Regions from separate parts of the Microlunatus phosphovorus NM-1 genome, predicted to be linked through region 2. Evidence: riboswitches for the same ligand, from Rfam matches in the RefSeq annotation. Region 2 holds a riboswitch; the other holds the start of a gene.
The links. A riboswitch is a leader RNA that binds a small molecule or an ion and turns the genes downstream of it on or off. The one in region 2 is predicted to bind cobalamin.
Positions count from the first base shown of each region.

Region 1: linked by a shared signal. The riboswitch ahead of MLP_RS16255 (ribonucleoside-diphosphate reductase subunit alpha) and the one ahead of metE (5-methyltetrahydropteroyltriglutamate--homocysteine S-methyltransferase) in region 2 are both predicted to bind cobalamin.

Region 1 is NC_015635.1:3,612,102-3,626,961, forward strand. Features, by position in the region: gene MLP_RS26560 (sigma-70 family RNA polymerase sigma factor) at 1-56, opposite strand, end outside; gene dnaG (DNA primase) at 168-2,111, opposite strand; gene MLP_RS16225 (alpha-galactosidase) at 2,153-4,420, opposite strand; gene MLP_RS16230 (carbohydrate ABC transporter permease) at 4,560-5,468, opposite strand; gene MLP_RS16235 (carbohydrate ABC transporter permease) at 5,465-6,388, opposite strand; gene MLP_RS16240 (ABC transporter substrate-binding protein) at 6,415-7,767, opposite strand; gene MLP_RS16245 (LacI family DNA-binding transcriptional regulator) at 7,949-9,049, opposite strand; gene MLP_RS16250 (ribonucleotide-diphosphate reductase subunit beta) at 9,110-10,111, opposite strand; gene MLP_RS16255 (ribonucleoside-diphosphate reductase subunit alpha) at 10,215-12,845, opposite strand; cobalamin riboswitch at 12,986-13,212, opposite strand; gene MLP_RS16260 (nucleotidyltransferase family protein) at 13,322-13,915, shown strand; gene MLP_RS16265 (hypothetical protein) at 13,912-14,310, shown strand; gene MLP_RS28065 (hypothetical protein) at 14,326-14,481, opposite strand; gene MLP_RS16270 (HD domain-containing protein) at 14,634-14,860, opposite strand, start outside.
Region 2 is NC_015635.1:2,612,008-2,626,867, forward strand. Features, by position in the region: gene MLP_RS11815 (flavin-containing monooxygenase) at 1-1,285, shown strand, start outside; gene MLP_RS11820 (dihydrodipicolinate synthase family protein) at 1,479-2,381, shown strand; gene MLP_RS11825 (proline racemase family protein) at 2,482-3,483, shown strand; gene MLP_RS11830 (NAD(P)/FAD-dependent oxidoreductase) at 3,480-4,652, shown strand; gene MLP_RS11835 ((2Fe-2S)-binding protein) at 4,800-5,087, shown strand; gene MLP_RS11840 (FAD/NAD(P)-dependent oxidoreductase) at 5,084-6,532, shown strand; gene MLP_RS11845 (GntR family transcriptional regulator) at 6,532-7,245, shown strand; gene MLP_RS11850 (SDR family NAD(P)-dependent oxidoreductase) at 7,337-8,251, opposite strand; gene metE (5-methyltetrahydropteroyltriglutamate--homocysteine S-methyltransferase) at 8,384-10,750, opposite strand; cobalamin riboswitch at 10,892-11,109, opposite strand; gene MLP_RS11860 (DUF7255 family protein) at 11,217-11,876, shown strand; gene MLP_RS11865 (hypothetical protein) at 11,933-12,277, opposite strand; gene MLP_RS11870 (ABC transporter permease) at 12,283-13,593, opposite strand; gene MLP_RS11875 (ABC transporter ATP-binding protein) at 13,590-14,342, opposite strand; gene MLP_RS26310 (HlyD family efflux transporter periplasmic adaptor subunit) at 14,339-14,860, opposite strand, start outside.

The sequences.
Region 1 (14,860 bases), 1.0 Mb from region 2:
GGGGTCAGCAAGGGCGCATCAAGTGCCGGGCTGGCCAGGAGTGCCGAGTCGTCCATGCCCACCAGCCTGGGTTGCCGGACATCCGAACAGGAAGCACAGCGTCGGACTTATCCCCAGTCTGTGGAAAACTTCTCGTCAGTCAGCCCCTGGATCAGTCGGCTCCTGGATCAGTCGGCCGCGCGCAGGCTCCGCGCATGCAACTCGCTACGGCGAGCCTCCAGCACGACGAGTTCGGCGAACATCTGGTTGTATGCCGTCCCGTTCTCCACGGGGTTGGTCCGCTGCAGCTTCGACTTCAACTCGGCGACCTGACGCATCACCGTCAGCAGCCGCAGCTTCGCGACGTTCGCCTGGACGTAGTGCTCGCTCACCTGTCCGTGCAGCGACAGCGGCTCCACCGCCAGCGAGGCCACCAGGGAGGTGAGCAGTTCGTGCGGCACGGCGGTCGCCATCTGGTGCACCCAGGCCGCCCCGTCCAGCTGCTGTCCACCCGCGGCGTCCCGTGCCCCCGGCAGCGAGCGGAACACGGCCGCGTACGCCCGATGGGTGAAGTCGGTGTCAGCCAGACCCAGCCAGTCCGGTCCGAACAGCAGCGGCGCCTGCAGCAGCAGCTTGGTGGTCTCCCGCTCCGTTGCAAGCTGCCGGTCCTGGGGATCGGGCAGCCACCGACGCTCGGGGGCCGCCTGCCGCTGGGCGTCGGACTCAGTCGGACCGGGCTGACTCGCCGGTCCGCTCCCCCGTTCCCCGGCGTTGGCCCGCGAGTCCGCTCCCCCCGGACCGCCGGTACGCGTTCGCCGCGAGGCGGCGCGCATCACCTCCTGGCGAACCTCGTCGACGTCCATCCCGAGCATGCCGGCCAGCTCACGGACGTAGCCACCGACCAGACCACTGTCGCGGATGCTGCTGACCAGGGGTGCCGCCTCCCGCAGCGCTGACAACCGGCCGTCGGCCCGATCGAGGTCGTGCCGAGTCAAGATGTTCGCCATCACGAACCGATAGAGCGGCACCCGCCGCGCCACCAGCTCGCGTACCGCCGCGTCGCCGTGCTGCAATCGCAGGTCACACGGATCGAGGCCGGTCGGCTCGACCGCCACATAGGTCTGAGCGACGAAGTTCTGATCCCCGCCGAACACCTTCAACGCGGCTGCCTGGCCGGCCGCATCGCCGTCGAAGGTGAAGATCACCTCGCCGTGGAAGGCATCATGGTCGCCCATCAACCGCCGCAACAGCCGCGCATGATCATCTCCGAAGGCGGTGCCACACGAGGCGACTGCCGTGTCGACGCCGGCCAGGTGTGCCGCCATCACGTCGGTGTAGCCCTCGACCACCACCGCCTGGGACTTCTTCCCGATCGGTTGCCGAGCCAGATCCAGCCCGTAGAGCACATGAGACTTCTTGTAGAGCGCCGTCTCGGGGGTGTTCAGATACTTCGCCGGCATCCGGTCGTCATCCTTCAGCCGCCGGGCACCGAAGCCCAGCACCTGCTTGCCGGAGTCGCGGATCGGCCACAGCAATCGGCCCTGGAAGCAGTCCCAGCCGGCCTCGCGGATCAAGCCACCGGCCACCAGCTCGGCGTCGGAGAAGCCACGGCCGTTCAGGTGCCGGCGCAGCGCCTTGCCGTCCTGCGGCGCATAGCCAACCCCGAAGTGCTCCGCGGCGGACCGATCGAAGCCCCGCTCCAGCAGGAAATCCCGTCCGATCGACGCCTCGGCCGAGGACAGCTGCTCAGCATAGAACTCCGCGGCCGCCTGGTGTGCCTCCATCAGACGCAGTCGTCGGCCACGCTCCGGCGCGGCAGGTCCGCCGTCGGTGTAGCGCAGCTGGACGCCGACCCGATCGGCCAGCCGCTCGACGGTCTCGGTGAACGACAGGTTGTCGATCTTCTGCACGAAGCTGATGACATCGCCGCCCTCACCACAGCCGAAGCAGTAGTAGAAGCCGCGCGACGGGGTGACCTGAAAGCTGGGGGTCTTCTCGTCGTGGAACGGGCACAGGCCCTTCAATGTCCCACTGCCGGCGTTGCGCAAGGCGACATAGGAGCCCACGACCTCATCGATCCGGGCACGCTCACGGACGGTCGCGATGTCCTCGTCGTTGATCCGTCCCGGCACGGGTGCAGTCTAGGCGTGTCCTGACGCGCGTCTTGACGCGCTCAGTCGACGGCGGTCACCAGATACAGCACGGCATGATCAGGGTCGATGTTGACCGGCATCAGCCCGGCATGCGCGAGCGCAGCCCCGCTGAGCTCGACGCCCAGCTCACCGTCCGGCACCAGCCGGGGCCGCTCGCCGGCATCGAGCGCCGCGTACGCATCGCCCGCCGGCACCCGCAGACCCCACCAGGCCGGCGGGCGACCCCGGTGCGGCAGCAGCTCGACGACCGGCGTCACCCGATAGCGGCGATCCGGGTCCAACCCTGGCAGCCTGATCCGACCCACCGAGACGACCTCGGAGCGGGCCACCGATACCACCGAGAAGATCGCACTGCCCCGATCGGGCGCAATCACCCCGTGGATGTTCACACTCGCGTCGGGGAAGTCGACCCGCACCAGGTCGCCGGCCAGCAGCAGCCCGCGGTGCTCCTTGTAGAACGCGATCCATGCCTGCAGCTCGGCCAACTCCATCGCAGATGCCTCGGACAGATCCCACTCGATGCCGAGGTGGCCGAACACCGCGGTCGCGGCCCGGAAGTCCAGGTCATGCACCCGCCCGGTGGTGTGCGACTCACCGGAGGCGATGTGGGCGCCCATCAGCTCCGGCGGAATCAGCTGGGTGGTCCAGCGATGCATCTCCTGCCGCTCGAGCGGGTCGATGCAGTCCGACACCCAGACGCGTTCGGTACGCTCCAGCACACCCAGGTCGACCCGCGCACCGCCGGAGGAGCACGACTCGATCTCCAGCCCGGGGAAAGCGGTCTTGATCTCGTCGAGCAGCCGGTAGAACGCCAGCGTCTGCTCATGCACGCCCGGCTGACCGGACGGCTGCGTGCCTGCGTCGACCAGGTCGCGGTTGTGATCCCACTTGATGTAGTCGATGTCGTACTCGTTCAAGATCGCGAAGATCGCGTCCCGGATGTAGGCGTAGCACTCCGGGATTCCCAGATTGATGACCTGCTGGAAGCGCGACTCGACCGGCAGCCGATCTCCGGTCGCCATCACCCACTCCGGATGGGCACGTGCTGCGTCGGAGTCGATGTTGATCATCTCGGGCTCGAACCAGAGCCCGAACTCCATGCCCAGCGCCTTGACCTTGTCCACGATCGGATGCAGACCTTCCGGCCAGACGTCGGGCGAGACGGTCCAGTCCCCAAGTCCGGAATGGTCATCGCGGCGCGAGCCGAACCAGCCGTCGTCCAGTACGTAGCGTTCGACACCCAGCGCAGCCGCCCGCTCGGCGAGGTCGCTCAGCCGTTCCAGGTCGTGGTCGAAGTAGACGGCCTCCCAGACATTGATCGTCACCGGTCGGCCGGCACCAGGATGGCCGGGCCGGGCCCGCAGGAACCGATGGAACCGGCGCGCCACCTCGTCCAGTCCCGCTCCGTAGGACCCGTACAACCACGGTGAGCCGTACGACTCCCCAGGCTGCAGCACCACCTCACCGGGGAGCAGCAACTCACCACCACCCAACACCTGCTCACCGGTCGACAGCCGCTCGGCGTAGTGCACGTGGTTCCCGCTCCAGCCGGTGTGCACCGCCCAGATCTCGCCACGCTGGAAGGAGAAGCCAGGGGTGCCGGCATGGAGCACGGTCGCCGCATCGGCGCCGGTGCGGCCCTTGCGATTCTCCCGCAGATGAATGCCGACCTGCAGCGGGCTGCGCTGGGCGACCCGCTCCTTGCCCCACCGTCCGCACATGTCCAACAGCTCGCGGGCGACCGGCGGCACCGGCAGGGCTGGGGTCAGACTCTGCACCTCGTACGGCGCGCTGCCGCCGTTGGTGACCCTGGCCCGCACCCGCAGCAGACCACCCGCGGTGACGCCAAGAGTGATCGCGAGGGTCAGACCGGCTGCCTCGTCGAGGGCCTCGACCTCGAATTCACTCGGACCATGCAGGCTGATCAGCGAGCCGTCGGTATCGGTCGCGGTGTCGACGATCACGGTGTCGATCGGTGCACCGTCGATCCGCAGCGACGTCGTGGTGAACTTCGGCGACCAGTCCCGACCACTCCGGGAACCGACCAGTCCCGGCCGACCGAGCCAGCCCGTCCAATGCTCCGGGAGCACGGCCAGCCGCACCGAGTCGTCGATGATGTTGGGTGCTCCCGGGTACGCGCTTGCCCGCGCCACCGCGGCGGCATCGGCACTGGTCAGGTCGCCGAGATCGGCTCCCCAATGCAGGATCGACGGGAGCCGTCCATGGCGGAGATCCACCAAGACCGACATTCCCTCGCAACGCTGCAGGACATAGGCATTCACGGGCATGGGTCGCTGACCACCCTTTCTGTCGAAGCCGACCTTCTGAATAGGCGAATGGGCTGAAGAAGCGACTGAGCGCTCGGTGACCAGCTGGCCGCCGAGCGCTCAGTCGTGAGAATGATGCTCTGTCGTGGAGGTTTGACCGCTAGGTCTTCGACCCCGACAGCGCGATGCCCTCCACGATCTGCTTCTGGGCGATGACGAAGATGATCAGGAACGGCACCGCCGCGAGTGAGGTGGCAGCCATCAGGCCGCCCCAGTCGGCGGAGTAGGCACCCTTGAACGTGTTCACCCACAGCGGCAGAGTGAACAGGTTGTCGCTGTTGATGAAGATCAACGGTGCAAAGAAGTCGTTCCAGCGGCCCAGGAAGATGAAGATGCCCAGGGCAACCATCGGGGTCCGCAGCAACGGCAGGATCATCGTCACGAAGATCTTGACCCGGCCGGCCCCGTCGATCGCGGCGGCCTCTTCCAACTCCAACGGGATGCCCCGCACGTACTGGCGGAGCATGAACACCCCGAACGCGTTGAACAATGCCGGTGGCACGATCAGCGCGAGGTGGGTGTCGATCCAGCCCAGCTGTCCCAAGATGATGTACAGCGGGATCACGGTCAGCTGGAACGGCACCATCAACATCGCCAGGAACACCGCGAACAACGCATTGTTGCCGGGGAACTTCATCCGGGCGAACGCGTAGGCGGCCATGGCGCAGGTGACCAGCGAGATCACCGTCACCAAGGTGGCGATGTAGAAGCTGTTGAAGAACGAGGAGAAGAACCCACCCGCAGCGAACGCGGTGTCGTAGTTCGTCATCGTCGGCGACATCGGCAACAGCTTCGGCGGCTGCATGAAGATCTCATCCAGCGGCTTGAACGAGGAGAAGATCATCCACAGGAAGGGGATACCCATCCCGAGCGAGCCGATGATCAGGATCAGGTGCAGGATGATGCGACTCACTCGAACCGGCTTGCGGTTCTTCTTCAGCGCCTCACGCTCATTGGCGAGCTTCTCCGCAGCCTTCATCTTGAGGTCGGTCTGTTGTTGAATGCTCATTCTGTGTAGTACACCCACCTCTTCTGGGCGATCATCTGCAGACCGGTGACCGCGAGCAGGATAAGGAACAGCACCATCGCCAGCGCCGCGCTACGCCCGAAGTTGAGCTCACGGAACGCGATCTGCACGATCTCGTACACGATGGTGCGGGCCGCCGCCGGGGCGGTCGTGTCGTAGAAGAAGTAGATGTAGTCGAACACCTGGAACGATCCGATGATGCTGGTGATCGACAAGAACAAGATCGTCGGCGACAACAACGGGATGGTGATCTTCCGCAGCTTCTGCCACGGCGACGCCCCATCGATGTCGGCCGCCTCATACAACGCCCGCGGCACGTTCTCCAGCCCGGCCATGAACATCACCAACTGGTAGCCCAAGGCCTGCCAGATGGAGACGAACGCGATCGTCGGGATCATCGTCCGCGGATCCTGCAGCCAGTCCGGCGGGGTGATGCCGAAGTTGGCCAGGAAGGAGTTGATCGGCGAGAGCTCCGGGTTGAGCAGTAGCAGCCAGATGGCCGAGACGGCGACCGTGGAGGTGACCTGCGGGGCGAAGAAGAATGTCCGATAGACGTTCTTCATCCGCATCGTGGTCTGCAACAACACCGCGGCGAAGAACCCCGACACCAACAGACCCGGCACCTGCAGGATCGTGAACCACAACGTATTCTTCATCGACGTCTGCATCTGCGGATCGGTGAACACCCAGGCGAAGTTCGACAACCCAGCAAACGACTTGTTGCCGAAACCATCCCAGTTGAGGAACGCCAACACCACGGCGAAGATCAGCGGACCGATCATGAACACCAGCAGACCGATCAACTGCGGCGCCAAGAACCCGTACGCCAACGCACCTTCACGCAGCCGGCGTTTCTTCGCCGCCTCCGCGTGCGAGCCACCACCAGAACCAGTGGTGGCCACACGCGTATCAGTTGCCGAACTCATACTCAGCTACCCGCGTTGATGAAGGCGGCGGTCTTCTTGGCAAACTCCTTCGAATCCGCACCGCCCTTGATGATGGCGTCGATCGTGGGCTGCAAGTTGGTCGCCACTTTGGCGTTGGTGGCGATCGCCAAGGGAATCGTGTAGCCCACGGCGGCCACCTCGTTGAAATACTTGCCGTTCGGCGGGATGTTGTCCTCCAAGACGATGTCCTCCAGACCGGTGACCGACGGCACCGCGTTGCCGCCACCGGCAAGTCGGAACTTCTGGCCATCGGCATTGACGAAACGACCGAGGAACTTCAACGAGGCGTCCACGTCCTTGGCGCCGGTCTGCACTGACATGGCCGCGACCGCCACCTGGACCGGCATGACCGTCTTGCCGTCCTCCGACGGATATGGGGCCATGTCGTAGTCGAGGTTCTTCAGCTTCTTCAAGTTCGGCAGGATCCAACGGCCCTTGGTCACCATGGCCATCTGACCGGCGTAGAAGAGCTGCTCGGCACCCTGGCCCTTCGGCAGCGAGCCGCCGTAGGTGATGGTGTTCTCCTTGAAGTGATCGAACAGCCAGGCCAGGACCTCCTGCGCCTTGGGATCGGTGTCCCAGACGCACTTGCCGGTGTCGGGATCGAACGCGGTGCCGCCGAAGGTGGTGATCATGCTGGCGAAGTCACCCCAGCCGGCCTCGACCACGATGCCGCGCTTGCCGGTGGCCTTGATCTTGGTCAGCATGTCGTCGAACGCCGCCTGGTTCCAGGTGCCCGCCGCGATGGCGGCGCCCGGATCGGTGGTGACCCCCGCCTCCTGCAGCATCTTCTTGTTGTACCAAACGACGATCGGGTTGCAGTCCACCGGCAACCCGTAGAGCTTGCCGTCCTCGCCCTTGCACCACGGCAGCAGACCTGGATGGAAGGAATCCACCTTGACCGGTGAGTCCGCGCTGCCGAGGAACTCGTCCAGCGCGACCGCCTTGCCGCTGCCGATCAGCGTCGACATCATCGTGTCCTGCACATAGAAGGCGTCCGGCGCGGCGCCACCGGCCAACTGAGTCATCAGCTTCGGCTGATAGTCACCGACCACCTGCTGCCAGGTGACCTGCACCCCGTACTGCTTGGTGTAGTCGGCGGAGAACTCCTTGAAGCGGACGGCCTCGCCGGGGTTGGCCCAGTTGGCCCAGGTGATCGGGCCGCCACCCTCCTTGCCGCCCTCGCCGCCACCGCCCGAACCCGAGCCGGAGCCGGAGCCACAGCCAGCCAGCAGTGTGCCAGCACCGGCGACACCAAGGCCCGCCAGCGCGGTCGTACCGAGGAAGCTCCGCCGCGATACTGCCCGGCCGAGCGCGTCCTTGACCTCTGTCATGCATTCCTCCTTGTATGTGGCCTCTTTGCGGCTACCCGACAGCCAGAGGACCCCTGTATGCGGATGATCCTGCCCACCTCGCAACCGGTTGTCAACGAACCACTCGCGACAGTCGGCCTATTGTGATCATTGGGCAGCAGACCACGCGGGACCCGAGTCCGGCAAGGGTTCTGCCGAAACGTTATAAGGATCGAGGTACGGGGCTCGTTGAATCACGGATGATCAGCTCCACGCTCAGCCGCTCGGTTGCCGGCAGCTGAGCCTCGGTATCCGGGCTGCTGAGCCCCAGCATCCCGAGCAGCGCCTGCGCCGCCCGGACCCCCTGGGCGTAAGCGTGCTGATCGACGGTGGTCAGGTCCCACAGGTGTGCCATCGGATGATCATCGAAACCGGCTACGGAGATGTCCTGGGGACAGTGCACGCCACCGCGGCGCAGGGACGCGATCAATCCGAAGGCCAGTTCGTCGGAGTGGCAGAACACTGCGCTCGGCAGCGAGTCCGGTGACGCCAGCAGATCCTTCCCGATCTGCTCGCCGTCGGCAGAGCGGCAGTCGCCGGGCCGCAACTGACGGACCGTGTCCGGATCGAGACCCGAGTCCGCGACGCCAGCCAGGAACCCCGCCGACCGCTGTTCCCAGATGCTGGCGTCGACCTTGCCCAGCATCCGCCCGTCCACCATGGCCAGGGCACTGTGCCCGAGTCCGGTCAAGTGCGCGGCAACCAGTCGCCCGCCCTCCCAGTGATCGACGAACACCCCGGGGGCCGTCGCCAGCGGCCCTCCGTGCGCGGCCACGGGAACCAGGGCCCTGCCACCGTCCTCAGGGATGCTCGTGGTGCCGGCGAACAACAAGGCATCGCGGGAGCGCCCAGCCCCCAGCTGACGGAAGAGTCGCGCGAACTGCTCGGAGTCGATCTGCAGAAAATCGGAGTCGATGTCGAGATTGATCAGCTCGATCCGGAAGCCGGCATTGCTGAGCACATCGCTCGCGCCCGAGGCGACCTCGCTGAAGTACCAGGATCGCAAGCTCGGCAGGACGATCCCGACCGTGCGGGTCGAACCGGTCGCCAGGGCCATGCCCAGCTCCGATGCCGAATACTCCAGTTCCTCGGCGGCGGCCAGGATCCTGGCACGGGTCTCGGCCCCCACACCGTCCATGCCTCGCAACGCCCTGGACACGGTGCCCTTGTTCACCCCGGCTTTGCGCGCGACATCGTTGATCGTGACGCGCCGCTTCTTCGGGGGGCTCGTCGCCACGTACCACGTCGTCGCGCCGATGGACACGCGAGGAGTATAGAAGTGCGCCTCCTCGCCAGGCATCCGAGATACCGCCAGTACCTTCCCTCAGGCGCGGGCGTTCACCTCGTAGGAGGTGTTGATGGACTCGAAGAAGTTGACCAGCTCGAGGGTGTCGTTGGCCGCCGCCATCCACTTGGCCGGGTTGGCGACGCCGTACACCGGCTCGAAGCCGAGCTCCTCGAATCGCCGGTCGGCCAGGTATTTGACGTAGGTGTTGATGTAGTCCGCGTTCAGCCCGAGAATCCCGTTCGGCAACAGATCCCGGTTGTACGCCTCCTCCATCGCGACCGCGTCGATGATCATGTCCTGGATCTCCGCTGCGAACTCCTCCGTCGCGATGTCGGGATTCTCCTCCAGCACGGTCAAGATGAGGTTGATGCCGAACTTGAGGTGCAGACTCTCGTCCCGCACGATCCAGTCGATCAGCGAGCCGAAGTTGCGCAGCAGATTCCGCTGCCGGAACGACAGCGCCACCATGAAGCCGGAGTAGAACCAGATCCCCTCCAGAATCACGTTGTAGGCAACGAGATTCCGGACGAAGTCCTGCTTGCCTGCCACGGTGGAGATGTCGAGGGTCTGCTCGGTCATCCGCTTGATGTAGCGGACCTCGAACTCCTCCTTCGCCGCCATCGAGGGCACCGTGACATGCGATTCGTAGGCCGCCGCCCGGTCAATCGGGAAGGTCTCCAACACATACTCGAATGCCATGCAGTGGTTGGCCTCCTCCCACATCTGCTTGGCGAGATAGAGGTGGCATTCCGCAGCATTGACGTACGGGTAGACCCCGAAGGCGAGAGCCTTGTTGACCAACAACTCATTCGGGTTGAAATAGCTCATCAGGTGGGTGAGGGCGTGCCGCTCGTCCGGGCTCATCCGGGCGAAGTCGGACAGATCCTCGCCCAGCTGGACCTCGTGCGGGAACCAGGTGTTGGCCACGGCCTGGTTGTAGAGGTCGTAGGCCCAGGGATAGGTGACCGGCTTGAGCAGCAGGCCTTCCTGGATGCCGGTGCCGAGGATGCGAGGGTTGGGGTTGGTGGTGCTGGTCATGATCAGATTCCTCTTCGAAGTTCGGTGACATTCGTGGGGGTCAAAAGGCCAAAACGCTGCGACACGCCGACATCCGCCCGCTGAGCCGCAGGTTCGTCACGACTCACTGGCACGAGTCACATTGCAGGCGCTCTTGGGGGTCGGTAGGGCAGGTGTCGACGAGATCGAGCGCCGGAATGACCGGCGCGGCGGTCACCGTCGGGACTGCGGGCGCAGGCGTGACTGCGGGCGCGGGCGTGATGGCCGGCGCAGGTGTGATGGCCGGCGCAGGCGCCGGCCGGCGGGCGGCGCCGAAGCCGCGACGACCCGGTCCACCGCTGCCGGAGGTCGGCCGCAGCTCCGCTGCCTTGTTCACCTTGACCGTGGCCTGCTCAGCCTGGTGCCGCGGCTTCATGTGCAGGTAATAGGTGGTCTTCACCCCGAGGTCCCAAGCCGCCTGGTAGAGGTCGACCATGGTCGAGATGTCCCGGTCGGCCAGGTAGATGTTGCGGCTGATCGCCTGGTCGATCCACTTCTGCGCCCGCGCCGCGACGTGCAGGAACGCGTACGGGGACAGTTGGAAGGAGGTCCGGTAGATCGCCGCCAGTTCCTCTGGGATCCCGTCTATCTCAGACAGATCGCCCTGGTGACGCAGCAGATCCTCGCGGACCTGCTCCCACAGCCCGCGTGCCTTCAGATCGGCGACCAGATTGCGGTTCACCTCGAGGAACTTGCCGGCCGAGGTGGAGCGGCTGAAGATCTGGCTGAACTGGGGGTCGATGCCGGGCGTGGTGCCGGCAACGAGACCAATCGAGGCGGTCGGAGCGATCGCCAGCAGGGTGGCGTTGCGCATGCCACCTGCCACCTTGCTACGCAGCGCCTCCCAGTTCATCCGGGCGGTCTTGTCCACGGTCAACGGTGTGCCACGATCGGCGGCCAGCACCTCGAGAGTGTCGATCGGCACCATGCCCTTCGACCAGCGGGAACCGGCAAAGTTCGGATAGCTGCCGCGCTCCCTGGCCAGGTCGGCGCTGGCGTCGATGGCGTGGAAGCTGACGAACTCCATCAGCTCGTCGATCAGGTCGTAGGCGGCCTCGCTCTCGTAGCTGAGACCGAGCCGCTCGACGATGTCGGTGAAGCCCATCACGCCCAGGCCGACTGCACGGTTCTGGTCATTGGAGTGCTCCGACTCCGGCACCGAGGAGATGGTGATGTCGATCAGGTTGTCGAGCTGACGTACCGCGGAGCGGGCCGAGGCACGGAGCCGGTCCCAGTCGAGCTGAAGCAAGCCGTCGACCTCGACCAGATGCCGGGAGAGGTTGATGGAGGCCAGGTTGCAGACGGCGACGTTCTCCCGATCCTGTGGCAGGCAGACCTCGGTGCACAGGTTGGACAGGTGAATCGTCCCGGTGTTGTTGTTCAGGGCCCGGGTGTTGATCGTGTCCTTCCAGATCAGCCACGGGTGCGAGGTGGTCTGCAGCGAGATCAGGATCGACTGGAACTGCTCGCGCGCCCTCATCTTCTTGAAACGGTGGATGGTGCCGGCCTCGGCCATCGCGACGTACTCGGCGTAGCGAGTGGAGAACGCGGAGCCGTAGAGCTCGACCAGGTCGGGGGTCTCCAGCGGATCGAAGAGATACCAGTCGGCATCGTCACGGACCCGCTTCATGAACTCGTCGGAGATCCACACCGCGGTGTTGGCGGTCCGGGTACGCCGGTAGGGGTCACCGGAGTTCTGCCGCAGGTCGAGGAACTGGGCGAAGTCGAGGTGCCAGTTCTCCAGGTAGAAGCACAGTGCGCCGAACTTCTTGCCGCCCCGGGAGACCGCCCGCAGCGTCGAGTCGATGGTGTGCATGAACGGGATCGGTCCGGTCGAGGTCGTGTTGTTGGACCGGATCGGCGAGCCCTCGCTGCGCAGCTTGGTGACCGACAGCCCGATGCCACCGGTGCCTTTGGTGAGCCACATGACATCGCGAACCGACTTCGCGATGTGCTCGATCTCGTCCTCCATCTGCATCACGAAGCAGTTGGAGAGCTGGGCGTACGAGGTGCCGGCGTTGACCAGGGTCGAGCCCGCCGCGAGGTAGTCCAGCCGCGACATCTTGTCGTAGAAGCCGAGCGCAGCTTCGGTGGGATCGTCCTCGTTGAGCGCCAGACCCATGGAGACCCGCATCCAGAAGAACTGCGGCACCTCGAGCGAGCGCTTCTTGCCGGTGCTGGTCGCCTGGTCGGTCAGCATGTAGCGGGTCCGCATGGTCTGCACGCCGATGTAGCGCAACAGGTCGTCGCGGGTGGGATCCAGGGCCGCGGCAAGTCGGTCCAGATCGAACAGCTCGGCCAGTCGGGAGTCGAGCATGCCGCGGTTCACGGCCTGCTCGATGTAGCCGCCGAAGTAGTCCCGATGCAGCAGCGCGATCGTCTCCTCGACCGCCTCGCCGAACAGGTCGTGGGTCTGGCCGAACACCTGCTTGTAGAGGGTTTTCACCAGCAGCCGGGCGGCGATCGTGTCGTACGCCGGGTCGTCCTTCACGTTCTGCAGCGCGACCTGGATGACCGCCTCGTCCAGCTGCTCGGTGGTGATCTGGTCGAACAGCACGATCTCCAGCTCCGAGCAGATCTGGGTGGTCCGCTCGATCGCCTCCTCCAACCCGCGGGCGGCCGCTGAGATCGACTCCGCGATCTCATAGCCGTCGTACGGCTCCAGGGAGCCGTCACGCTTGCGGACCCGGATGGTGGCGGCAGTGGATGTGGTCATGAGATCCCCTCGTTCCAGACGCAGTGAGTTGCCCGCGATCAAGCGAGAGGTACGGCGAACCGGGCCTGACCCTGAGGGGTCGGCGGCCGAGGTCGTCGCTGGCCCTCCCACGAGGCCACGGACGCACGCCCGTGGAGTCGGTCCACGAGCGATAGCGGGCAGGTCTTCGGACTTGCGAGCTGCGCGTACGCGCCCGATCGGACGAGCACGCGGGGCCTACTGACCGTCGCTTCCCGGGATCACTCCCAGTGCTGATGACGGCGGTCGTTCTCGCTCACCGCTGCGGGGCAGTTCCGGTCTCACACCGGATTCCCTCTTACGACGACCACTCTGGCTGAGCGGCCGAACCAGCTACGTCGACCACCATATCTGGTGATTGCCCGTTTGTAACTACCCAGATGTAGTTTCTTGAGATCCGCACGACACTCTTCTGATATTGATTGGCCAGCCAGTCACATGACTGGCACACTAGTCATATGTACTTCAGCGAACCTTTCGGCGGAGTCGTGCCAGGAGCCCGAGGGGCCGTCCTTGCCGCTTTGATGCGCACCGGCACCCCGATGACCGGACGGCAGATCCATGGCCTGCTCGCGGACCGATATAGCTTGTGGACCGTTCAGCAGGCCCTCAAGGAGAGCGCCCAACTGGGTTTGACCAGCACCGCCGTGGTTGGTCGAGCGGGCGTGCATTCGATCAACGAAGACCATGTCGCGATAGTCGCGCTGCGCAGGTTGCTGAGCCCGATCGACAACCTCGCCGATGTCGTGCGCGATGCCTGCGAGGACGATATCCAGGCGGTGATCCTCTTCGGCTCTGTAGCTCGTGGCGAGGCGCAGCCCGCAAGCGACGTCGACCTGGCCGTCATCGCTCCACCAACCTGGGACGGGAGAATCCGACTAGAGGATGCCGTGAGGTCGCGACTCGGCAACGAGTGCGACATCATCCACCTGAGCATGGAGCAGTTCCTCGCGCAGCCCACCCGTCGTGAGCCGGTGGTAGCCGAGATCCTCCGTGATGGGATTGCCCTCCTCGGCGAAGTCCCACGTGCCGACCTGCGGAGTGCCTCATGACGGGAGAGCACCGGGCGTATGCGAGGAATTTCCTGACCAAAGCCGAGGACTACCTCGCCTCCGCCGAGGACAACCTCACCATGGAACGCCCGACTCCAGCCGCCGGAGACGCCATCCACGCTGGAATCAGCGCCAAGGACGCGACCGTCACGGCACTGACTGGGATGACAAGCAAGGGGCAGAACCACGCCACCGCCGCAAAGGAACTCAGGCAGGCGCTCGGACGTCGCAACGACGCGAGTGCCGCCGAACGTGCCTTACGCGAGTTGCTGTCATCCAAGGCAGAAGTCGAGTACGGAACGACGCTGATCACCCTCGTGAAAGCGGAGGCTTTGGTCCGCCGAGCGCGAACCCTCGTTGAACTCGCGAGGCAGATCACGCTTCTGGGCCACTGAGACCTGGAGCCCTCTTCAGATCCGGCTGATGGCTTCGAGGTCGAGGGTGATGGGTGTGCCGCAGGCGGCCACGTGGACTGCCCCGGTGTAGTCGCCCTGTCGGTCATAGAGCCCGAGATCGTTGAGCGTGTAGATCGACAAGGTCGTGGCGCCAACTGCCACGTGGCTCATCGGTTCACCACCCTCCGCTCGACGCCCTCGACTCCACGGCCAAGTCGCCGGCCGCCTCCAATTCCCGGGCCATTCGCGACCTATGGATGATGTCATCCCCGATGTCGGGGATGGCATCATCCATAACTCTTACGTCCGCCCATCCGGGCAACTCAACTCGCTGGTGGCAGCCGATCGGGGTCCCAGCCAAGCTCGGCGATGGCCCGGTCGAAGGCGTAGCGATCGGTCATCCCGGCCACGTAGGCGACCGCGGCCCGCACCCGGTCGTCGGCCGGAACGTCGAACGCGGCCGGCGACGGCATCCGGTCGGGCTGCTCGACATAGAACTCCACCAAGGCCCGGAGCACCTCGACCACCGCCCGCGACTGCGCCAGGGAGG
Region 2 (14,860 bases):
GATCGGTGCCGGTGCCGCCGGTATCTCCGCCCTTCAGCAGCTCCGCAACGCCGGTTACGAAGCCGATTGCTATGAGAAGACCGACCGGGTAGGCGGTCACTGGCACACCGACTACGACGCGCTGCACCTGATCACCGCCCGGGACCAGACCTTCTTCGAGGACTTCCCGATGCCGACCGACTACCCGCACTTCCCGCGGCGCGATCAGGTCAGCTCCTACATGGAGTCCTACGCCGCGCACCACGGTCTCTACGACGTCATCCGATTCAACACCGAGGTCGCCTCGGTAACGCCGATCGCCACCGACGGCCCGGTCGGCTCAGCCGGTTGGACCGTGACCTTGGCCAACGGCGAGCAGCACGACTACGACGGCGTACTGGTCGCCAACGGACATTTGTGGGACCAGAAGATCCCCGCCTTCGAGGGTGAGTTCACCGGCAAGCAGATCCACTCCGGGTCGTACCGCAACACCAGCGAGATCGAGGGCAACCGCGTCCTGGTCGTCGGTGCCGGGAACTCGGGTTGCGACCTGGCTGTCGACACCGCGCAACACCGGATCGACGTCGACATCGTCGTCCTGGAGGGAATGTACTTCCAGCCGAAGGCATTCTTCGGCGTGCCCCGGCAGCAGGTCAGCTTCCTCTCCGAGTTCAGCCCGTCCGATCAGGATCTGATCGCCCGGCTGCTGGCCCGGGTGTCCATCGGCGAGTGGTTCAACTATCCCGGCATGCCGCAGCCGAAGCACGACACGCTGGCCGGCGGCGCGACCGTGGTCAACGACCTGCTGCTCTATTGGATCCAGCACGGCCGGGTCAAGGTTCGCCCGGGCATCTCCCGGCTGGACGGCAAGACGGTCCATTTCGTCGACGGCACCTCCGGCGAGTACGACACCATCCTGTACGCCACCGGATTCAATGCCGCCCTGCCGTTCCTCGATGAGTCGCTGTTAGAGCGCAGCCGAGGCGTGCCCCTCCGCTATGCCGGCGGCATCGTCCCGGTCGGGCTGGAGAAGCTCTACTTCATCGGTCTCGCCGCTCCACGCGGTCCGCAGATCCCGATCTACGGTGTGCAGACCAAGCTGGCCATCCGGATGATCGCACTCCACGAAGCGGCCGGTGCCCACGGCGCCGGTATCCAGGCCTACCTGGCCGGTCTGCAGCAGCCCGACGACCGGATCGACATCATCCGAAACGTCTGGAACGAGCAGATGGCCGACACGGAGCGGCTGCTCGATGCGTACGCCGTGATCCGTCCCACCAAGGCACTCAAGACATCGGAAGTCTGACTGGCCGTCTCGCCGAGAAGGAGCAGTTGCATCTGATCCGCCTGCCGTTTCGGGTGTAACTGCGCCTTTTCGAGGGCCGAAGCTCCTTCTGGATGAGCGCTCAGACCGACATTCGACACAGTGCAATATCACATGCTATAAATGCTCCATCATCTCGAACCGAGCTCAGCTCGACCCACACAAGGAGCTATAGATGGCTGACAGCAAGGCGTGGCACGGCATCTTCACCGCCACGGCGCTGCCCTTCAACGACGACCTCTCCGTCGACTTCGACGGCTTCGCCGAGCACGTTTCCTGGCTGGCGGCCAACGGCACCCAGGGTGTGTGCCCGAACGGCTCCTTGGGTGAGTACCAGACGCTGTCCGACGAAGAGCGGGCCCGGGTCATCACGACCGCTGTCGAGGCGTCTCCGGAGGGCTTTGGTGTGATGGCGGGCGCCGGCGCGTACGGCACCTTGCAGTCGGTGCGCTGGGTCGAGCAGGCCGCCGAGGCCGGCGCCGTGTCGATCCTGCAGCTGCCCCCGAACACCTACAAGGCCGATCGTGAGTCGGTCGTCAACCACTACAAGGCGGTCTCCCAGGTCGGGCTGCCGATCGTGGCCTACAACAACCCGTACGACACCAAGGTCGACCTGAGCCCGGAGCTGCTGGCCGAGCTGCACGGCGAGGGCTACATCGTGGCCGTCAAGGAGTTCACCGGCGACGTGCGCCGGGCGTACGAGATCCAGGAGCTGGCTCCCGAACTCGACATTCTGATCGGCTCCGACGACGTGCTGCTCGAGCTCGGCATCGCCGGTGCGGTGGGCTGGATCGCCGGCTACCCGAACGCGATCCCACAGTCGACCGTGGAGCTGTACAACCTGGCCACCTCCGGCAACCTCGCGGACATCGAGAAGGCCCTGCCGATCTACCGCGACCTGCACTCGCTGCTGCGCTGGGACTCCAAGACCGAGTTCGTCCAGGCGATCAAGCTGTCGATGGACATCGCCGGTCGCAAGGGTGGCATCTGCCGGCCGCCGCGGACCCCGCTGCCGGCCGACATCCACGCCAAGGTCACCGCCGACACCGAGGCTGCACTGGCCAAGGGCTACAAGTAAGTCAGACTCTGATGGTGTGTCATTAGCTGCGTGTTCGTCACCGATGTCGGTGACGAACACGCAGCTAGCTCGCCAACCACTCCACTCGAGGAGATCAGCAGTGCGTACCAGTCGGGTGATCAGCGCGGTCGACTCCCATACCGAGGGCATGCCGACCCGAGTCGTCACCGGCGGCGTCGGGGTGCTGCCCGGCGCCACGATGGCCGAGCGACGGCTGTGGTTCATGGAGAACTCCGATGAGCTGCGGACGCTGTTGATGTACGAGCCGCGCGGCCACAGCTCGATGAGCGGCAGCATCCTGCAGCCACCCACTCGGCCCGATGCCGACTACGGCGTGCTCTACATCGAGGTGTCCGGGCTGCTGCCCATGTGCGGTCACGGCACCATGGGCACGGCGACCGTGCTGGTGGAGACCGGGATGGTGCCGGTGAGCGAGCCGGTCACCACCATCCGGCTGGATACCCCGGCCGGCCTGGTGATCGCCGAGGTCGCGGTCAGCGATGGACACGCCGATTCGGTCACCCTCACCATGGTGCCGTCGTTCTGCCTGGGGCTGGATCAGACCGTCGAGGTCCCCGGCTTCGGCCAGGTCCGCTATGACATCGCCTACGGCGGCAACTTCTATGCCATCGTCGACCTCGATGACCTCGGTCTGCCGTTCGACCGGAAGGCCAAGAACGAGCTGCTGGCGGCCGGACTGTCCATCATGGACGCGATCAACGAGCAGAACCAGCCGGTGCATCCGCTGCGGCCGGACATCAACAGCTGCCACCACGTCTATCTGAAGGCACCCGGCTCGACGGCACAGCATTCCCGGCATGCGATGGCCATCCATCCGGGCTGGTTCGACCGCTCACCCTGCGGCACCGGCACCAGTGCCCGGATCGCGCAACTGCATGCGCGCGGCGAGATCGGTGTCGGCGAGGAGTTCATCAACGAGTCGTTCATCGGGTCACAGTTCCGGGCCCGGATCGCCGAGACGACCACCGTCGGCGACCTGACCGCCGTCATTCCGCGGGTCACCGGCCGGGCCTGGGTGACCGGCACCGCTCAGTACATGCTCGATCCGACCGATCCCTTCCCAGCAGGCTTCCTGGTATGACACCGGCGGCTGTGACGCCGGCGGCCGGGGACACCACGGCCGACGTCGTGGTCATCGGCGCCGGCGCGGTGGGTTCGGCGTGCGCCTACTTTGCCGCCCGGCATGGTCTGCGGGTGCACGTCGTGGAGCGTGGTCAGATCGTCAGCGGCACCTCGAGTGCGTGCGAGGGCAACATGCTCAACTCGGACAAGGACGCCGGTCCAGAGTTGGAGCTGGCCAAGTATTCGCACGCGCTGTACGGCACCGACCTGGCCGAGCACAATGCGCTGTGGGAGTACGAGCGCAAAGGTGGCATTGCCGTCGCCGCGACCGAAGCGGGTGCTGCAGGGCTTGCGGAGCTCACCACCAGGCAACGGGCCAGCGGCGTCGAGGCGATCGACCTGCCGGCGGATCGGCTGCGTGACTTCGAGCCGCACATCTCGCCGGACCTGTGCAGCGGCGCGTACTACCCGGAGGATGCCCAGGTGCAGCCCATGCTGCTGGCGGCACACCTGTTGCGGCTGGCCCGGGGGCTCGGCGCGGTCGTGCAAACCGGCGCGGAGGTGATCGGATTCTTGCGGGACGGCGATCGGGTGACCGGTGTCCGGACCCGCATCGGGGAGGTCAGCGCCGACGCAGTGATCAACGCCGCCGGCACCTGGTCCGGCAGCATCGCCAAGCTGGCGGGGGTGAAGCTGCCGATCCTGCCCCGGCGCGGTTTCGTGCTGGTCACCGAGCCGTTGCCGCTCACCATCCGGCACAAGGTCTATGACGCGGACTATGTGGCCAACGTGCTGTCCTCCGACGGTGGCCTGCAGACCTCGACCGTGGTGGAGGGCACCGACAGCGGCACCGTGCTGATCGGTTCCTCCCGGGAGCGGGTCGGCTTCGATCGCACGGTCTCGTTGCCGGTGATGGCCGAGATCGCGGCGAAGGCGGTCGCCCTGTTCCCGATGCTGGCCTCGGTGAAGGTGATGCGCAGCTACCTCGGCTTCCGGCCCTACAGCGCAGACCACCAGCCGGTGATCGGGCCTGACCCGCGGGCCCCCGGACTCTGGCATGCCAGCGGCCATGAAGGCGCCGGCATCGGTCTGTCGGCCGGCACCGGAAAGCTTCTCGCCCAATCCATTCTCGGCCAGCCCACCGATCTGGATCTGACTCCCTTCCGGCCGGAGCGGTTCAGTGTCTGATTGTCGCGCTCCGCGCTCCGCGGTCATGAGCTCCGCGAAGTCTCGCTCGTTCGTCACGATTCTGTGCGGCGCTCGATCGGATCTGCTCGCTTCACCCGCGGGACGCGCCGCCCAGAATCGCTCCTGCACTCCCGAGAGGCTCCGCCCATGACCGAGTCTGATGGTCGGGCTCCCGAGCAGACGTTCACCTTCGATGGTGGAGCGATTCCGGTCCAGCCAGGACAAAGCGTCGGTGCGGCACTGGTCGGCGCCGGCATCCGGTCCTGGCGAACGACACGCAAGAACGGCCGTCCCCGCGGCCTCTTCTGTGGGATCGGGATCTGCTACGACTGCTTGATCACTATCGACGGCGTACCCAATCAGCGCGCCTGCCTGACGCCGGCTAAGCCGGGCATGCAGGTGGCCAGTGATGAGGCGGGAGAGGAAGCACGATGATCTCGACCCTGGATGTGGCGGTCGTCGGCGCCGGTCCGGCCGGGCTCGCCGCCGCCGTTGCGGCCGCGGAGGCAGGTCTCACAGTCGCGGTGATCGACCTGAACCTGCAGGTGGGTGGGCAATATTGGCGGCATCGGGACGAAGCAGGCTCGGAGCCGACCATCGGCCTGCACGACGTGACGACATACGCCAAGCTCCGGCGCCGGTTCGACGAAGCTCGTGATCACAGCGGACTGCAGTACCTGCCGAACAGCCAGGTCTGGTTCATCGAGACACGGTCTGTCGAGAATGGCGTACCGGAGTTCGTGCTGCGGCTGACCGGGTTCAGCGACGTCGGGCCTCAGCCTGTTCAGGACCAGGTCGTGGCGCGCCGGCTGATCCTGTGCCCTGGCGGGTACGACAGGCAGTTGCCGATCCCCGGCTGGGACCTGCCTGGGGTGATGGCCGCCGGCGGGGTGCAAGCGATGCTGAAGGGGTACGGCACGCGCACTGGGACCAGAGCGATCGTGGCCGGCACCGGACCGTTCCTGCTGCCTGTTGCCACCGGCCTGGCCGAGGGCGGTGTCGAGGTGGTCGGGGTCTGCGAGGCCGGTGCGATCAGCTCCTGGATACCCCAGACCCGCGGCGCGGCGCAGGTGCCGGCCAAGGCCCGGGAGGCGGCCGAGTACGCGTTCAGCCTGGCCAAACGCCGGATCGGTTACTGGACTCGTACCGCGATCGTCTCGATCAACGGCACCGATGAGGTACGCAGTGTCACGGTGGCCAAGCTCGACCGGCAGGGCCGGATCCGGCCCGGAACGAGCCGGGAGGTCCTCGTCGATCTGGTCGCGCTGGGCTGGGGGTTCACCCCGTCGCTGGAACTGGTGACGGCGGTCGGCGCCGACACCCGGGTCGACGTCGACGGCTCGTTGGTGGCCGTGGTCGACGATGCCCAGCAGACCACCACCCCCGGGGTGTATGCGGCCGGTGAGGTCACCGGTGTCGGCGGCGCTGCGCTGGCCGTCACGGAGGGTGAGCTGGCCGGTCGCGCGGTGGCGCGGGCCGCCGCCGGGGTGGAGGATCCCCGCCGCCGGCGGCAACTGCAAGGTCGCATCAGCCGCGCACGTGCCTTCGCCCGGGCCATGCACCGTGCCCATCCGGTGCCTGCCCAGTGGTCGGATTGGCTGACCGAGTCCACTACCGTGTGCCGTTGCGAGGAGGTCAGCTATGGGGACCTCTGCTATGCCCGCGACGAGCTCGGTGCCGGCGACGCGCGTACGGTCAAGTTGCTGAGTCGACCCGGGATGGGCTGGTGCCAGGGCCGGGTCTGCGGTTTCGCGACCGCCCAGCTGACCGGTGCCGTCGATGCGGAGGCGTTGCGACCGGTTGCCAAACGTCCGCTGTGCGCGCCGATCGCGCTGGGGGAGCTCGCTGCCCTGGCCGATGCCGAGCGGTTGGCGCGCTGATGTCCTCGCCTCGTGTGTCGACGTCGCGGCCCGCCTCGAGTTTGACCACGATCGGCAAGGAGAGCCTGCGCGATCAGGTGCTGCAGGCCTTGCGCTCGGCCATCGTGTCCGGCGAGATGGAGCCTGGCACCGTGTATTCGGCGCCGTTCCTGGCTCGCCGGTTCGGGGTGTCCGCCACCCCGGTCCGTGAGGCGATGCTGGATCTGACCCGCGAGAACATGGTCACGATCGTGCCGAACAAGGGTTTCCGGGTGACCGAGGTCGACGATGTCGAGCTGGACCGGATCACCCAGATCCGCCAACTCCTCGAACCACCCGTGGTGGCCGCGGTGACTCCGCTCATTCCCGAGGCCGACTTCCCCGAGCTGGAACGGCTGGCGGAGAACATCGTCGAAGGGGCTCGGGCCGACGACCTGGTCTCCTACACCGAGGCAGACCAGGTGTTTCATCTCAAGCTGCTGTCCTACGCCGACAATCCACGATTGGTCGACCTGGTGTCCGACCTGCGCGGTCAGACTCGGCTGCTGGGTCTCGCCGGGCTGCTGGAGCAGGGGCGGCTGATCGACTCCGCGCAGGAGCACCAGGTGATCGTCGAACTGATCCGTTCCCGCGACGCCGAGGCCGTGGAGCAGTTCATGCATCAACACATCAGCAAGACGCGAACGACCTGGGCCGGTCGATCGGACGGGCAGCGCCCCGGGAGTGCGAGCTGATCGACCAGACCAGGCTTCCGCGGCTCTGAGCAGGCCGGGCTTCCGGCGGCGCCGGTCAGGCCAGGCGCAGGAGGTCAATCCCGACCAAGTGCTAGTACGGCCTGGTGAGGGCCGTGGATTGCTCCCACAACTGCAGCGCCAGGCCCCCGTCGTACGACAGTGCCGAACTGGGTCTGGCGCGGCGCTCGACGAAATACTTGCCGCTCACCCCAGTCAGCTCGGGAGCCGTGGCGAGCCAAGCCAGATCAGCGGCTGACTTACTGACCCGATGGGCGCCGGGAAGAAGGGTCAGCAGCGACGTGAGGTAGCGATAGAGCTGACGAATCGGCGCCGGATACTGACGGGCGAGACCGGTCTGCGGCATCAATCCCGGATCGAAGGCATTGACGGTGACCTCGCCATCGACAGTTCGGCGGGCGAGTTCGTACGCGAACATGATGTTGGCGAGCTTGGAGTTGGCATAGCGAACTCGGCCGACTCTGCCAGAGGTCGGAACTCCCGATTGGTCAGTGAGCTGATCAGCGAGCGCGAGTTGTCGTGGCTCAGCCCACTCCGGTGCCGGGAAGCCGAACGATCTGCTGGGGCCCAGATGTACGCCGCTGCCGATCATGATCACCCGCGACGGACGGCGGAGGTGGTCGAGGAGCTCGGTGACCAGCAGAAAGTGGGCAAGATGGTTGACGGCGAAGGTCAGCTCGTAGCCATCGGCGGACCGTGCCGGCCCGTTGACTATCTGTACGCCCGCGTTGCAGATCACCGTGTCGATCGGCTCTTTGCGAGCGATGAGCTGGCCGGCCAGGGACCGGACCGATCCGAGGTCGGCGAGATCGCAGGTGATCGCCTCCGAGCCGGTATCAAGCTGGCGGGCTCGGAGGTCGGCGACGACCCGCTGCCCTTTTACCGGATCGCGGACGACCAACAGGATTCGGTGCCCAGCCGAGGTGAGTCTGACCGCGGTCTCTCGTCCAAGCCCCGCAGAAGCGCCGGTGATCAAGATCGTGGACATCGGTTCCTGTTCGAGGCTCGTGGTTTCCGTGGCGAGTGTCACGCTCAGAATCGCAGCAGACCCTGAGGACTTGACCGTACCGGCCGGCTGACCATCGCGAGGTGGCTGCTCAGCCGGCCAGCAGGTCAACGATCAGCCGACCATCTCTGTCCGCAACTGCTGGGCGGCTGCGACCAGGTGCCGCAGCGCCGGCTCGACCTCGGCATAGCCGCGGGTCTTCAAACCGCAGTCCGGGTTGATCCAGATCCGCTGTGCCGGCAACTGCGCACAGGCCAGCCGGACCGAGCCGAGGATCTCCTCGGTGCTCGGCACTCGCGGGGCATGGATGTCCCAGACACCGGGCCCGACCTCCCGCGGATAGCCGGCTTCGGCGAGTTCGCCGACCACCTCCATCCGGGACCGGGCGGCCTCCAGGCTGATCACGTCAGCGTCGAGCTCGATGATTGCTTGCAGGATGTCGCCGAACTCCGCGTAGCACATGTGCGTGTGGATCTGGGTCTCGTCGGTCACCCCAGCCGTGCTGAGCCGGAACGCGTCCACCGCCCAACGCAGATAGTCGGGGCGGTCACCGGTCCGCAGTGGCAGCGTCTCCCGGAGAGCCGGCTCGTCGACCTGGATCGCAGCCACGCCGGCGGCTTCGAGGTCGTTCACCTCGTCCCGCAGCGCGAGTGCCATCTGTCGGGCGGTCTCGGCGACGGGCAGATCGTCGCGAACGAACGACCAAGCCAGCATCGTCACCGGGCCGGTGAGCATGCCCTTCATCGGCCGGGTCGTGCGGGACTGCGCATAGCTGGTCCACTCCACGGTCATCGGGGCCGGCCGGGTGATGTCGCCGGCGATGATCGGTGGCCGGACGCACCTGCTGCCATAGGACTGCACCCAGCCGTACTCGGTGGTCACGATGCCGTCGAGTTGCTCGGCGAAGTACTGCACCATGTCGTTGCGCTCGGCCTCGCCATGCACCAGAAGGTCGACGCCGATCTCGGTCTGCAGCGCGATGACCCGGTCGATCTCGGTTCGCATCGCCGCCTGGTAGTCCTCGGACGCGAGGTTTCCGGCCCGGTACGCGGCACGTGCCCGGCGGATCTCGGCGGTCTGCGGGAACGACCCGATCGTGGTCGTCGGCAGAGCGGGCAGCGCCAGCCGCTCATGCTGGCGGCGGGCCCGCTCCGGATAGGCCGAGCGGCGACGGAGGTCGTCCGCGGACACGGCGGCCGCCCGATCGCGGACGGCCCGGTTGCGGGTGATCGAGGAGGCCGCGCGCTGGGCGAGGACTGCTTGATTTGCCTCGAGTTCGGCCGCGATCGCCTCGGTGCCAGACGACAGGCCGCGGGCCAGCGTGACCACCTCGGCGAGCTTCTGGTCGGCGAACGCGAGCCAGGCGGCGACCTCGGGGTCGAGGTCGTTCTCGCGGCTCGCGTCGTGCGGCACATGCAACAGGGAGCAGGACGGTGCGACATCGACCTGATCGGCCAGTCCCAGCAGGGTGCCGCCGGTCGCCAGTGCGGCGGCCAGATCGGTACGCCACACATTGCGGCCATCCACCAGACCGGCGATCACCCGCAGCTCACGCAAGCGCGGCAGGACCGCGAGCTCGGCCACCGTCGCGGACGCGGTGTCCCTGGTCAGCTCCACACCGAGACCGTCGATGCCGGCGTCGACGAGGGTCGCAGCAGCCTCGCCAAGATGGCCGAAATAGCTGCCGACCAGGATCTTCGGTCGACGCTCGACCGCAGTCAGGGTGGCGTACGCACGCGCCAGGTACTGCAGCTGTGCGGGCGACAGATCCGTCACGGCGATCGGCTCGTCGAGCTGGACCCACGCGATGCCCGCGTCGGCCAGCTGGGTGAGCAGTTCGGCATACACGGGCAGTAGCCGGTCGAGGAGGGCCAGCGGGTCGAAGTCGTCCCCGTCGACGGACTTGGCCAGGCTCAAGAAGGTGACCGGGCCGACGATCACCGGGCGGACCGGTCGACCGTACCTCTGCGCCTCGGCGACCTCGGCCAGCAGCTTGGATGGATCGAGACGGAAGGTCGCGCTGCCGGAGAGCTCCGGGACCAGGTAGTGGTAGTTGGTGTCGAACCACTTCGTCATCTCCAGCGGCGGCTCGTCACCGGTGCCACGCGCCATGGCGAAGTAGCGCTGCCAGCCACCTTCGGCCGTGTGGGTGCTGGCTGGGTCGGCATCGGGGACCGCGCGGTCGAATCGGGGCGGGATCGCACCGACCAGCCAGGCGGTGTCGAGGACGTGGTCGTAGAGGGAGAAGTCGCCGACCGGGAGTTCGTCGAGCCCGGCGGAGGTCAGGGTCTCGAGTCGTTGGGCGCGTACCTGTGTGGCGATGGTGAGCAGCTCATCAATGGAGGTGTCGCCGCGCCAGTAGCGTTCCTGGCCGCGCTTCAGTTCGCGATCCCGGCCCTGCCGGGGATAGCCGTACGCCGTCGCCAGGACGGTGCGCCCCGCGGATCTGGACAGGAGTGGTGAGGGGTGGGTGGTGGTCACGGAACTCTCCTTCGCGAGTTCTCGCAGACCACTCCGACCAGCACGGTGGGCCGATCCCCGCTCGGGACGCGCTGCGTGCCCGGGGACAACGGCGCCTACCATGACCGGCCCGAGCGGTCAGTGCCGAACCGACTCGGCGGTTGCCGAACCGGACGTCAGGCAGGTCTTCGGACTCACGGGCACGAGCCGGCTGGCTCACCTACTGGCCGTCGCTTCCCAGATCCCGTGGACCCAGTGCTTGGTGACGACTGTCGTTCCCGAATACCGCTGCGGGGCAGTCCCGGATTCTCACCGGGTTCCCTCTTGCCTCTGCCGACGGCGCACAAGGCACCGGGGCAGAACCAGACGCGGTCGTCAGCCTACCGACACAGGATCCAGCGGCCGGCGCTGTCCATCAGCCGCACCGCGGCCCATGCCTCCACGGAACCGTGCCTTCACGAAACAGGCGGACTGCGAAACTTCGTACGTGGTGAAGACCGGAAGGCGGGTGACGAAGCTCCGCGAGTTGCTTCGTTCCGCGGGCCGCGCGGAACTGGAGACAGCTCCGCCCGCGCCGCGTCTGGACTCTTTGCCCGAGAGCGTTAGCGCGTCTGTGCTCGATCTGTACCGAGTCCTCGGTGGCGTCCAGGACGTTCCCAGACTCGCGCCCGGCAACTGGGACGTCGCGTACGACGATGGCCTACTGCTGGAACTCGACGAAGACCTGCACTTCCACCGCTATCGCGGCATCACGCTCACCGCACCGTGGGTCACCGATCTTCCTTGGGCCGATGCCTACCGCGAGTATGTGGTCACCGGGGAACGGCGGGCTGGGACGGGTGGCAGGCGATGGACCAGTCCGTCCGCCGAGCGGATGTTCGGCCCGGCCGATCCCGACGGTGTTTTCGGCGACCGAGGCGCGCCGCGATGGAAGCAACGCGCTCTGTACGACGCGATGAAGGACACGGCCGCCGCCTCAGGAGCGGTCCGGCTGGCTCGGATCTCCATCTACGACCGGGTGGCGGGTGCGCTGTTGAACGATGTGCTGTATGGCCGGGCGGACATCCCTGCGATCGCGGTGGCACAACTCGTCGATGAACGCTCGACGAGCGGCCGATCGGCACCCCTATCCGGCTTCGAAAAGTAGCTTGTGGTCGAATATTCGTGCGATTTAGCACCGCAGGCTACTTCTCGTCAAGGAGATCAGCGGCCGGAGGGTCCTCCGGGTGGCAGATCGGAGGGGGAATCGGTCGGCATGCCGGATGGCATCCCGCTGCTCGCCTGGGGCGAGCCCTCGTTGTTGAGCAGATAGATGACCTGGGGTCGTTGTTGGGAGGGCAGCAGCCGGCTGACAGTGACACCGGTGAACATGCCGAGCAGGAAGATCAGAGCGACGACGAGTCCAGTCGTCAGTCGACTGCGCTTCTTGGGCGGCTCGTAGTAGTCCTCATCGTCTTCGGCCGGCTCGACCCAGGTAGTCATCGAAGCGCCGGCGGCCTGGGGACTCCTTGTCGGCATCGCTTCTTCGTCACGTCGCGTGCTACTCATGGCGGCTACTCATAGCGGAGGGCGTCGATGGGCTTGAGGGAGGCGGCCCGGTTGGCGGGGTAGAGGCCGAAGATCAGCCCGACCGCCAAGGAGAAGGAGAAGGCCAGCACGATCGAGCCGGGCGAGACGACCGGCTGGAAGGTGCCGACCTCGACCAGTCCGGTGAGCGAGCCGAGCAGCACACCGAGCAGGCCGCCGATCATCGACAACATGACCGCCTCCAGCAGGAACTGCGCGATGATGTCGGCCTTCCCGGCACCGATGGCCTTGCGGATGCCGATCTCGCGGGTCCGCTCGGTGACGGTGACCAGCATGATGTTCATCACCCCGATTCCGCCAACCAGCAAGGAGATCCCGGCGATGGCGCCGAGCAGCAGGGTGAGGGTCGAGGTGATCGTGGTGGCCGCGGACAGGAACGACGCCGAGCTGGTCACCGAGAAGTCGCGATCGGTGGAGTTGGTGCCGTGGCGGGCATCCAGAATCCGTTCGACCTGACTCTGGGCGGCATCGACGGTGTCGGCCGAGGTGGCCTTGACCGAGATGGAGCCGAGATTCTGATAGCCGGCCAGTGTGTCCTGTACGGCAGTGGCCGGTGCGATGATCACGTCGTCTTGATTCTGGATGCCGCTGCTGCCCTTGGCGGTCAGGATGCCGACCACGGTGAAGGCGTTGCCGTTCAGGTTGATCGTCTTGTCGAGGATCCCATTGCCGTCGCCGCCGACGAGCTCCTGCGCCACAGTCGGACCCACGAGGGCGACCCGGGCATGGTCCAGATAGTCGTCGTCGGTGAAGGCGCGGCCGCCGGCGACCGTGTCGTTGTTGATCAACAGGTACGCAGGTGTGGTGCCGGTCATCGTGCCGACATCGTGTGAGTTGCCCCGGTAGGTCGCCGTCACCGAGGACACGCTCACGACCGGCGCAACGCCGAGCACGTCGGGAGCTTGAGATCGGTCGGCGAGAGCCTCGGCATCGCCGAGAGTGAGCTGGGCCTTGCGGATGTCGGTGCCGCCGTCGAAGGGATCGGTGTCCTCGGAGTCGGTTTGCGCGTTGGCACCCGCCCCACCCGGGCCACCTGGACCGCCCGGTCCACCGCCACCGAACAGACCCGCTCCGGAGCTCCCGGCGGTCACGGTGAGGGTGTTGGAGCCGAGACTGTTGAGCGTGCTGGTGACGCTGGCGCTGGCGCCGTTTCCGACCGCGACCAAGGTGATCACCGACGCGACGCCGATCAGCACCCCGAGCATCGTCAGCAACGACCGCGCCTTGTTGGCGGTCACCCCCCGCCAGGCGAAGCGGAGGCTCTCGGCGAGGTTCACGCCGCGGCCCGGGCGTCGGGGTGTCGAGGCGGCAAGGCGTGCACCGGGACCCGCCGGCTATCGGACTCGATCAGGCCGTCGCGCATCCGCAGCACCCGCTTGGCATGCGAGGCGACCTCATCCTCATGCGTGATCACCACGATGGTTCGACCGGCCGCCGACAGCGCGTCGAACAGGGCGAGGACATCCTCGGTGCTGTGACTGTCCAAGGCCCCGGTCGGCTCGTCGGCCAGCAGCAGCACCGGCTCGGTGGCGATGGCGCGGGCCACGGCGACGCGTTGCTGCTGGCCGCCGGAGAGCTGGGCCGGGGTGTGGCCCAGGCGCTCGCCGAGCCCAACGAGTTCCAGGGCTGCTTTCGCCCGCTCGCGCCGTTCCTTCGCGCCGACCCGGCCGTACGCCAGGGGCAGTTCGACGTTCCGCAGTGCGCTGGTGCGGGCGATCAGGTTGAAGCTCTGGAAGACGAAGCCGATCTTGTGGTTCCTGATCCTGGACTGCTGTCGATCGTTGAGCCGCCGTACGTCGATGCCGTCCAGCCGATAGACCCCGGTGGAGGGGACGTCCAGGCAACCGATGATGTTCATCAGCGTGGACTTGCCCGAGCCGGAGGCGCCCATGATCGCGACATAGTCGCCGCGCTCGACGACGAGGTCGATCCCGGCAACGGCATGTACGGCTGTCTCGCCCTCGCCGTAGGTCTTGGTGACGCCGCGGAGATCGATCACCGGCACCCGGGCGGCTGGGTTGCTCATCGGGGTCCGCCGCTGCCAGTGCCCGACTCACCATTGTCAGTGTTCGTCCCGCCACCCGCGCCACCGGATCCACCGCCCGCGCCGTCGGATCCAGCGGAGCCGCCAGGTCCACCGGGGAAGGTGAAGCCTTGCGTACCGGTGCCGGTGGGCAATACGAGCTGGTCGCCCTCGTTCAAGCCGCGGGTGACCTCGGTGCCGACCGAACCGACCAGGCCGGTCTCGATCTGCACCGTGGCGTCGGTGCCGTCGGCTCGCCGGGTGACCGTGGCTTGGTTGCCGGTCGTGGTGATCGCGCTGGTCGGCACATACAAGACGTCGGCGTGCGAGGCGGTGGTGATGGTGACGTCGCCGGTCTGACCCAGCCGGACCGTGGAGTTGGCCGTCGGCAGGGAGATCGCCACGTCGTACTGCACGACGTTGTTCGAGACGGTGCTCTGGGTGGCGACCGAGGTGACCTTGCCGGACAGGGTCTTGCTCGACGCCGGGAAGGTCACCGATGCCGTCTGGCCCGCCTTGAC